DNA from 2 places in the Streptomyces sp. NPDC111744 genome. Region 1 is predicted to be linked to the other one. Evidence: riboswitches for the same ligand, from Rfam matches in the RefSeq annotation. Region 1 holds a riboswitch; the other holds the start of a gene.
The links. A riboswitch is a leader RNA that binds a small molecule or an ion and turns the genes downstream of it on or off. The one in region 1 is predicted to bind glycine.
Positions count from the first base shown of each region.

Region 1 (4,206 bases):
CCGAGCAGGCCAAGCCGGACGGGCTGGTGCTGATCGAGCCGGGCACGGAGCGGGCGATGCTCGGGCCGATGTCGGTGCGGACCCTGCCGGGCGTGGGGCCGGCGACGGGGGACCATCTGCGGCGGGCCGGGATCACCACGGTCGACGAGATCGCCGAGGCGGGGGAGGACGAGCTGGTACGGCTGCTGGGCAAGGCCCATGGGCATGCGCTGCACGCGATGGCACTGGCGCACGACGAACGGCCGGTGGTCGCCGAGCGGGAGGCCAAGTCGGTATCCGTCGAGGACACGTACGACGTGGACATCCATGACCGGCTGCGGGTGGGGATGGAGGTGCAGCGGCTGGCCGACCGGTGTGTGCGCAGGCTCCGGGGGGCCGGGCTGTCGGGGCGGACCATCGTGCTGAAGGTACGGCGGTACGACTTCTCGACGCTCACCCGGTCGGAGACGCTCAGGGGGCCGACCGACGATCCGGCGGTGGTGCGGGAGGCGGCCGCGCGGTTGCTGGACTCGGTGGACACGACGGGGGGTGTGCGGTTGCTGGGGGTGGGGGTGACGGGGCTGGCCGACTTCACACAGGAGGATCTGTTCGCGCAGGCGGCGGGGGAGGCGGCAGAGGTCCTGGCGGAGGAGGACGCGGCCGAGCCGGTCGCCGAGCAGGAGGTGGTCGTAGAGCGGAGATGGCCTTCGGGGCACGACGTCCGGCATGCCGAGTACGGACACGGGTGGGTGCAGGGGAGTGGGCTGGGGAGGGTGACGGTTCGGTTCGAGACGCCGGGGTCGGTGGAGCCGGGGCGGGTGCGGACGTTCCGGGTGGAGGATCCTGAGCTGGAGCCGGTGGATCCGTTGCCGTTGGTGCCGGAGATTCCAGTGGACGGGGTTGGTGCGTGACCCGGGGTGAGGGCTGGGCGGAGGTGGGGGTCGCTTACCGGCGCTCGCAGGACGCCTCCCCCAGAGGGGGCATCCCCAGCGTCCACCCGTGCCGCCCCAGCGGCACGACTGCCCGCGGCTGGAGAGGCGCGCGCGCCGTCTACGCGCCCGCGTCCTCGGTTCCCGCCAGTTTGCCGAAGTCGTGGTCCGGGTGGTCGGCGGGTGGGGCGGTCATGTCCAGGCCGTAGTGGTGATAGAGCTGAAGTTCCTGCTCCGGGGAGAGGTGGCGGCCCACGCCGAAGTCGGGGGCATCTTTGATCAGGGCGCGGTCGAAGGGGACCTGGAGGGTGCCCTCGACCAGCTCGCTGGGCTCCAGGGGCACGAAGGCGTCCCGGGAGAACAGGCCGGTGCGTATGGCCGCCCACTCCGGCACACCGGTCGCGTCGTCGAGGTAGACCTCGTCGATCGTGCCGATCTTCGTGCCGTGGCAGTCGAACGCCTTGCGGCCGATCAGGTTGCGCGGATCAATGTCGGTCTGCACGGGCCCTCCACTTGGTCGCAACTCATCCGTAAGCACTACAAAAGAGCACATTGAAGGAGGCGGCCACTCGAAGGTCCGTGCGTTGCCCTCGCTGGTAGGCTGGCAAGCGGCTGCTGACCCCGTGCGGGAGAGTCCTCCGGGCAGACCGGAGGCGCCGAAGGAGCAAATCCTCCCCGGAATCTCTCAGGCTCACGTACCGCACGGACGAGGTCACTCTGGAAAGCAGGGCGGGCGTCGACGGCGTCCGCTCTCACCGACGGTGAAAGCCGGATCCCCTGGGCGTCCGGCGAAGCTCTCAGGTTGAGATGACAGAGGGGGAGGCCGTCGGGGTGCCCGCCTGGGTACCCCTCGAAGGTCGCGTCAGACCAGGAGGCCTCCGCAATGACCGCCCAGCGTGTTCCGCTCTCCGAGCTTGAACAGGGAATCCCGTTCGAGCAGCGCCATATCGGGCCCGATCACGGGGCCCGGGCCAAGATGCTCGCCCAGGTCGGGTACGGCTCGCTCGACGAGCTGACCGCTGCCGCCGTGCCGGACGTGATCAAGAACGCCGACACCCTGGAACTGCCGGGTGCGCGCACCGAGGCCGAGGTGCTGGCCGAACTGCGGTCGCTGGCGGACCGGAACCAGGTGCTCGACTCGATGATCGGGCTCGGCTACTACGGCACCTTCACGCCGCCCGTCATCCTGCGCAACGTGATGGAGAACCCTGCCTGGTACACGGCTTACACCCCGTATCAGCCGGAGATCTCCCAGGGCCGGCTGGAAGCGCTGCTGAACTTCCAGACCATGGTCGCCGACCTCACCGGGCTGCCCACCTCCGGTGCCTCGCTGCTCGACGAGGGCACGGCCGCCGCCGAGGCCATGGCTCTGTCGCTGCGCATGGGCAAGAACAAGAAGGGCGTCTTCGTCATCGACGCGGACGCGCTGCCGCAGACCGTCGCCGTGATCCGGACGCGGGCCGAACCGACGGGGGTCGAGGTCGTCGTCGCGGACCTCAGCGACGGGATTCCGGCGGACCTCGCCTCGCGTGAGATCAACGGGGTGCTCGTCCAGTACCCCGGTGCTTCCGGTGCCGTACGCGACATCAAGCCGCTCGTCGAGCAGGCGCACGGGCTGGGCGCGCTCGTCACCGTCGCCGCCGACCTGCTCGCGCTGACGCTGCTGACCTCGCCGGGTGAGCTGGGCGCCGACATCGCCGTCGGTACGACCCAGCGGTTCGGTGTGCCGATGGGCTTCGGCGGGCCGCACGCGGGCTACATGGCGGTGCGGGAGAAGTTCGCGCGCAGCCTGCCCGGGCGGCTCGTGGGCGTGTCCGTGGACGCCGACGGGCACAAGGCCTACCGGCTCGCGCTGCAGACGCGCGAACAGCACATCCGCCGTGAGAAGGCCACCAGCAACATCTGCACCGCGCAGGTGCTGCTCGCCGTGATGGCCGGCATGTACGCCGTCTACCACGGGCCCGAGGGGCTGCGGGCCATCGCCCGGCGAACCCACCGCTACGCCACGATCCTGGCCGCGGGGCTCAGGGCCGGCGGGGTCGAGATCGTGCACGGCGCCTACTTCGACACTCTCACCGCGCGCGTGCCCGGCAAGGCCGCCGAGGTCGTCGCCGCCGCCCGGCAGAGCGGTGTCAACCTGCGGCTCGTGGACGCGGACCACGTCTCCATGGCCTGCGACGAGACCACCACGCGGGCCCAGCTGGGCGCCGTATGGACGGCGTTCGGCGTCGAGGGCGACGTCGAGACGCTGGACGCGGTCGCCGAGGACACGCTGCCCGAGGCGCTGCTGCGCGGCGACGGCTACCTGGCCCACCCCGTCTTCCACGAGCACCGTTCCGAGACCGCGATGCTGCGCTACCTGCGCCGGCTCGCCGACCGGGACTACGCGCTGGACCGGGGCATGATCCCGCTGGGCTCCTGCACCATGAAGCTCAACGCGACGACCGAGATGGAGCCGGTCACCTGGCCCGAGTTCGGCCAGCTGCACCCCTTCGCGCCCGCCGAGCAGGCGCAGGGCTATCTGACGCTCATCCGTGAGCTGGAGGAGCGGCTCGCCGAGGTCACCGGCTACGACAAGGTGTCGCTCCAGCCCAATGCCGGGTCACAGGGTGAGCTGGCCGGGCTGCTCGCCGTACGCGCCTACCACCGTGCCAACGGCGATGCGCAGCGGACCGTCTGCCTGATCCCTTCCTCCGCGCACGGCACCAACGCCGCCAGCGCCGTCATGGCCGGGATGAAGGTCGTCGTCGTGAAGACCGCCGAGGACGGCGAGATCGATGTCGAGGACCTGCGGGCGAAGATCGAGCAGCACCGCGACCAGCTCGCCGTGCTGATGATCACATACCCGTCCACGCACGGCGTGTTCGAGGAGCATGTCGCGGACATCTGCGGGCAGGTGCACGAGGCCGGCGGCCAGGTGTACGTCGACGGGGCCAACCTCAACGCCCTGGTCGGGGTCGCCAAGCCGGGGCACTTCGGCGGCGACGTCTCCCACCTCAACCTGCACAAGACCTTCTGCATCCCGCACGGCGGCGGTGGGCCGGGCGTCGGTCCGGTGGCCGTACGGGCCCACCTGGCGCCGTACCTGCCGAACCACCCGCTCCAGCCGGCCGCCGGGCCGCAGACCGGTGTCGGACCGATCTCGGCCGCGCCGTGGGGCTCCGCGGGGATCCTGCCGATCTCGTGGGCGTACGTCCGGCTCATGGGCGGCGAGGGGCTGAAGCGCGCCACGCAGGTTGCCGTGCTCAGCGCCAACTACATCGCCAAGCGGCTGGAGCCGCACTATCCCGTGCTCTAC
Region 1 is NZ_JBVKCG010000015.1:9,461-13,666, forward strand. It holds partial or broken gene ACZ7OO_RS28735 (DNA polymerase IV) at 1-1,117, shown strand, start outside; gene ACZ7OO_RS28740 (PRC-barrel domain-containing protein) at 1,030-1,410, opposite strand; glycine riboswitch at 1,525-1,619, shown strand; gene gcvP (aminomethyl-transferring glycine dehydrogenase) at 1,792-4,206, shown strand, end outside.

Region 2 (4,206 bases), on a different contig from region 1:
TCCTCGGCCTGCTGCCCGTCCAGTTCGGACGCGCGCAGGTCGACGAGGATCAGGTGGACGTCCGTGCCTCCGGACAGGACGTTCACACCGGCCTCGCGGGCGTCGGGCGCGGTGAGCCGCTCGGCGAGGATGCGCGCACCCTCCACCGTACGGCGCTGGCGCTCCTTGAAGTCCTCCGAGGCGGCGACCTTGAAGGAGACCGCCTTCGCCGCGATCACATGCTCCAGGGGACCGCCCTGGAAGCCCGGGAAGACGGACGAGTTCAGCTTCTTCGCGAAGGCCTGGCGGGCCAGGATGATGCCGCCGCGGGGACCGCCGAGCGTCTTGTGGGTGGTGGAGGTGACCACGTCGGCGTACGGCACCGGGTTCGCGTGCAGACCGGCGGCCACCAGGCCGGCGAAGTGGGCCATGTCGACCCACAGGTAGGCCTCGACCTCGTCGGCGATCCGCCGGAACTCGGCGAAGTCCAGTTCGCGCGGGTACGCCGACCAGCCCGCGATGATCACCTTCGGCCGGTGCTCCTTGGCGAGCCGCTCCACCTCGGCCATGTCGACGAGACCGGCGTTGTCGACGTGGTAGGCCACGACGTCGAACTGCTTGCCGGAGAAGTTCAGGCGCATGCCGTGGGTGAGGTGGCCACCGTGGGCGAGGTCCAGACCCAGGATGGTGTCCCCGGGCTGGGCCAGCGCGAACAGGGCCGCCTGGTTGGCGGAGGCACCGGAGTGCGGCTGCACGTTGGCGTACTCGGCGCCGAACAGCTCTTTCACCCGGTCGATGGCGATCTGCTCGGTGACGTCGACGTGCTCGCAGCCGCCGTAGTAGCGGCGGCCCGGGTAGCCCTCGGCGTACTTGTTGGTGAGTACCGAGCCCTGCGCCTCCATGACCGCGACCGGAGCGAAGTTCTCCGAGGCGATCATCTCCAGGGTGGACTGCTGGCGCTCCAGCTCGGCGTCGACCGCGGCCGCGACCTCCGGGTCGAGCTCGTGCAGGGGCGTGTTCAGAACGGACATCTTTTTCTACGACTCCTCAGCCGGTGTCTCTACGGTCCTCAGCCGGCGGTGAAGGCGGTGTACTCGTCGGCGGAGAGCAGGTCGGCCGGCTCGTCCGCGACGCGCACCTTGAACAGCCAGCCGCCCTCGAAGGGGGCCGAGTTCACCAGGGACGGGTCGTCCACGACGTCCTCGTTGACCTCGGTGATCTCACCGGTGACCGGCGAGTACAGGTCGGAGACCGACTTGGTCGACTCCAGCTCGCCGCAGGACTCGCCCGCGGTCACGGTGTCGCCGACGGCCGGGAGCTGGACGAAGACGACGTCACCGAGCGCGTTGGCCGCGTGCTCCGTGATGCCGACCGTCGCCACGCCGTCCGCGGCGGCCGACAGCCACTCGTGCTCCTTGCTGTAACGCAGCTGCTGGGGGTTGCTCATGGCCTGAATTCTCCTGTACGCGGGGGAGTGCTGGTGAAAGAGGACTGCTGGAAAGAGATGTGAGCAGCGGAAATGTGCGCAGGGTCACGCGCCGCCGCGTTCAGTGTCTCCTCTGGGTCTACCTCTGGGGTCTACTTCTGGCGCTTGTAGAACGGCAGCGCCACGACCTCGTACGGTTCGTGGCTGCCCCGGATGTCCACGGCCACGCCCGCCGTGCCCGGCGCCGAGTGCGCCGCGTCGACGTACGCCATGGCGATGGGCCTGCCCAGGGTGGGGGAGGGGGCACCGGAGGTGACCTCGCCGATCACCTCGCCGCCGGCGACCACCGGGTACCCGGCGCGCGGCACCCGGCGGCCCTCGGCGATCAGGCCGACCAGCACCCGCGGCGGCCGGGCGGCGGCGCGGTCGGCGGCCTCCCGGAGCGCCTCGCGCCCCACGAAGTCGCCCTCCTTCTCGAACTTCACCACCCGGCCGAGCCCGGCGTCGAAGGGGGTCAGCGAGGTGGTCAGCTCGTGCCCGTAGAGCGGCATGCCGGCCTCCAGGCGCAGGGTGTCCCGGCAGGACAGCCCGCAGGGCACCAGGCCGACACCCTCACCCGCCTCGGTGAGTGCCTGCCACAGCCGCACCGCGTGTTCCGGCTTCACGAACAGCTCGAAGCCGTCCTCGCCGGTGTAGCCGGTGCGCGCGATCAGCGCCGGGACCCCGGCGACGGTGCCGGGCAGCCCCGCGTAGTACTTCAGGCCGTCCAGGTCGGCGTCGGTCAGCGACTTCAGGATGCCCGGCGACTCGGGCCCCTGGACGGCGATCAGCGCGTACGCGTCCCGGTCGTCCCGCACCTCGGCGTCGAACCCGGCGGCACGCTCCGCCAGCGCGTCGAGGACCACCTGGGCGTTGGAGGCGTTGGCCACGACCATGTACTCGGTGTCGGCCAGCCGGTAGACGATCAGGTCGTCGAGGATGCCGCCGTCGGCCCGGCAGATCATGGTGTAGCGGGCGCGCCCGACACCGACGGAGGCGATGTTGCCGACCAGCGCGTGGTTCAGCAGGGCGGCGGCCTGGGGGCCGGTCACGGTGATCTCGCCCATGTGGGAGAGATCGAAGAGCCCGGCCCTGGTCCGCACGGCGACATGCTCGTCGCGCTCGGAGCCGTAGCGCAGGGGCATGTCCCAGCCGGCGAAGTCGGTCATGGTCGCGCCGAGCGCGCGATGCACGGCATCGAGCGCGGTACGGCGGAGTCCAGCGGAATCGGAACTGCTCATCGGTCGGTCGTCTCCCAAGGGTCCCAGGGCATGACAGGCGAGGTCTGTCCTCCCCATCTGTCATCGGAACCTGAGAGGTTCGCCCTGACCACACGAGTGGTCACGGCTTGCACCTTGGGTGGGGCCACTGACACAGCGGCCCGCTTTTCAGATGTGCCTCGCCCGCGCGGTAACGGGGCCTGAGAGATTCAAGGGAGGGACTTGCTCCTTCGGCGCCCCAGCGAAGACTGCTGGGGACTCTCCCGCGCGGATTCAAGCGGCCGGTATGCAGTTGGCGGGCACATCATTGCATGCCGGGCGGAGCTTTGTAACAGGGCTGTGGCGCGGAGCGGACGGAACCGCGAGACACCGTGCATTACCTTCTCTTTACGTTAAGTGGGGAGAACCTTTCCTGAACCCCCGGGGAGGACGATCACGGTGACAAGGACCACGGCATACGGGACGACGGGCATCACCCTGCCGGGACAGCCGACGGCCCCGGCCCGCGAGCGGTGTGACAAGCGCCCCGCACCGGTCGTCCGCGATCTGCGCGACCGGGCCGGACACAGCCCGCACGGCCTGCTCTTCGGCCCGCGTGACCTGGTCGTGGTCACCGGGCTGCCCGGCAGCGGCAAGTCCACCCTGATGCACCGCACCGTCCAGGGCATCCGGATCGACTCCCAGGACACCCGCGACCGCTGGGACGCCCGCCTGGCCCGCTTCCTGCCGTACACCCTCTACCGCCCGCTGGTCCGCCTCGCCCACTACGCCGGACTGCGCCGCGCGCTGCGCACCGGCGAGGGCATGGTCGTGCACGACTGCGGTACCCAGGCCTGGGTGCGTGACTGGCTGGCCCGCGAGGCCCGCCGCCGCGACGGCACCCTGCACCTGCTGCTCCTGGACGTGACGCCGGGCACGGCACTGGACGGTCAGCGCGAGCGTGGCCGGGGCGTCTCCCGGTACGCCTTCCTGCGCCACCGCCACGCCGCCGCCCGCCTGGTGCGTGCGGTGGAGAAGGGCGGCCCGCCCCAGGGCGTCGGCTCGGCGGTGCTCCTGGACCGGGACGCGGCTGACGTGCTGTGCCGGATCGCCTTCGAGAAGGCGGAGAAGCTCGCGGGGTGAGGCTTTCCGGCAAGCGAAGCGCTCGCGGTGAGGTTTGCCGCCAGCGGGGCGCTCGCGGGGTGAGGTTTGCCGCCAGCGGAGCGCTCGCGGGGTGAGGCTTTCCGCAAGCGGAGAAGCTCGCGGGGTGAGGCTTTGTCCCCGCAGGGTGAGGCATTGTCACAGCCACCCGCTAGCCTTTTCAGCCTCAGCAGCAGTGGTTTCCAGCAGGCGGTAGGCAGATGGACTTCCCGGCGGACATTCCCGCGGACTTCCCGGCACAGGCACAGCCCCACCCGCACGGCGGTTGGCCCGGCAACGAGCTGGAGGAGGTCCTGTCGGCCTCCCTCGGCGTCCCCGCGGCGGCGGGCCGGCTCATCGAGGTACTGGGCCGGAGCTTCCTGTGGGTCCCGCTGCCGGAGGGCGGCGGCCCGCACAGCGGCT
Region 2 is NZ_JBVKCG010000009.1:32,296-36,501, forward strand. It holds gene glyA (serine hydroxymethyltransferase) at 1-1,010, opposite strand, end outside; gene gcvH (glycine cleavage system protein GcvH) at 1,049-1,426, opposite strand; gene gcvT (glycine cleavage system aminomethyltransferase GcvT) at 1,558-2,685, opposite strand; glycine riboswitch at 2,733-2,842, opposite strand; glycine riboswitch at 2,843-2,940, opposite strand; gene ACZ7OO_RS21295 (AAA family ATPase) at 3,097-3,786, shown strand; gene ACZ7OO_RS21300 (enhanced serine sensitivity protein SseB) at 4,005-4,206, shown strand, end outside.
Region 2: it holds a riboswitch for glycine, as region 1 does, so the genes downstream of both, gcvT (glycine cleavage system aminomethyltransferase GcvT) here and gcvP (aminomethyl-transferring glycine dehydrogenase) in region 1, are expected to answer to the same signal.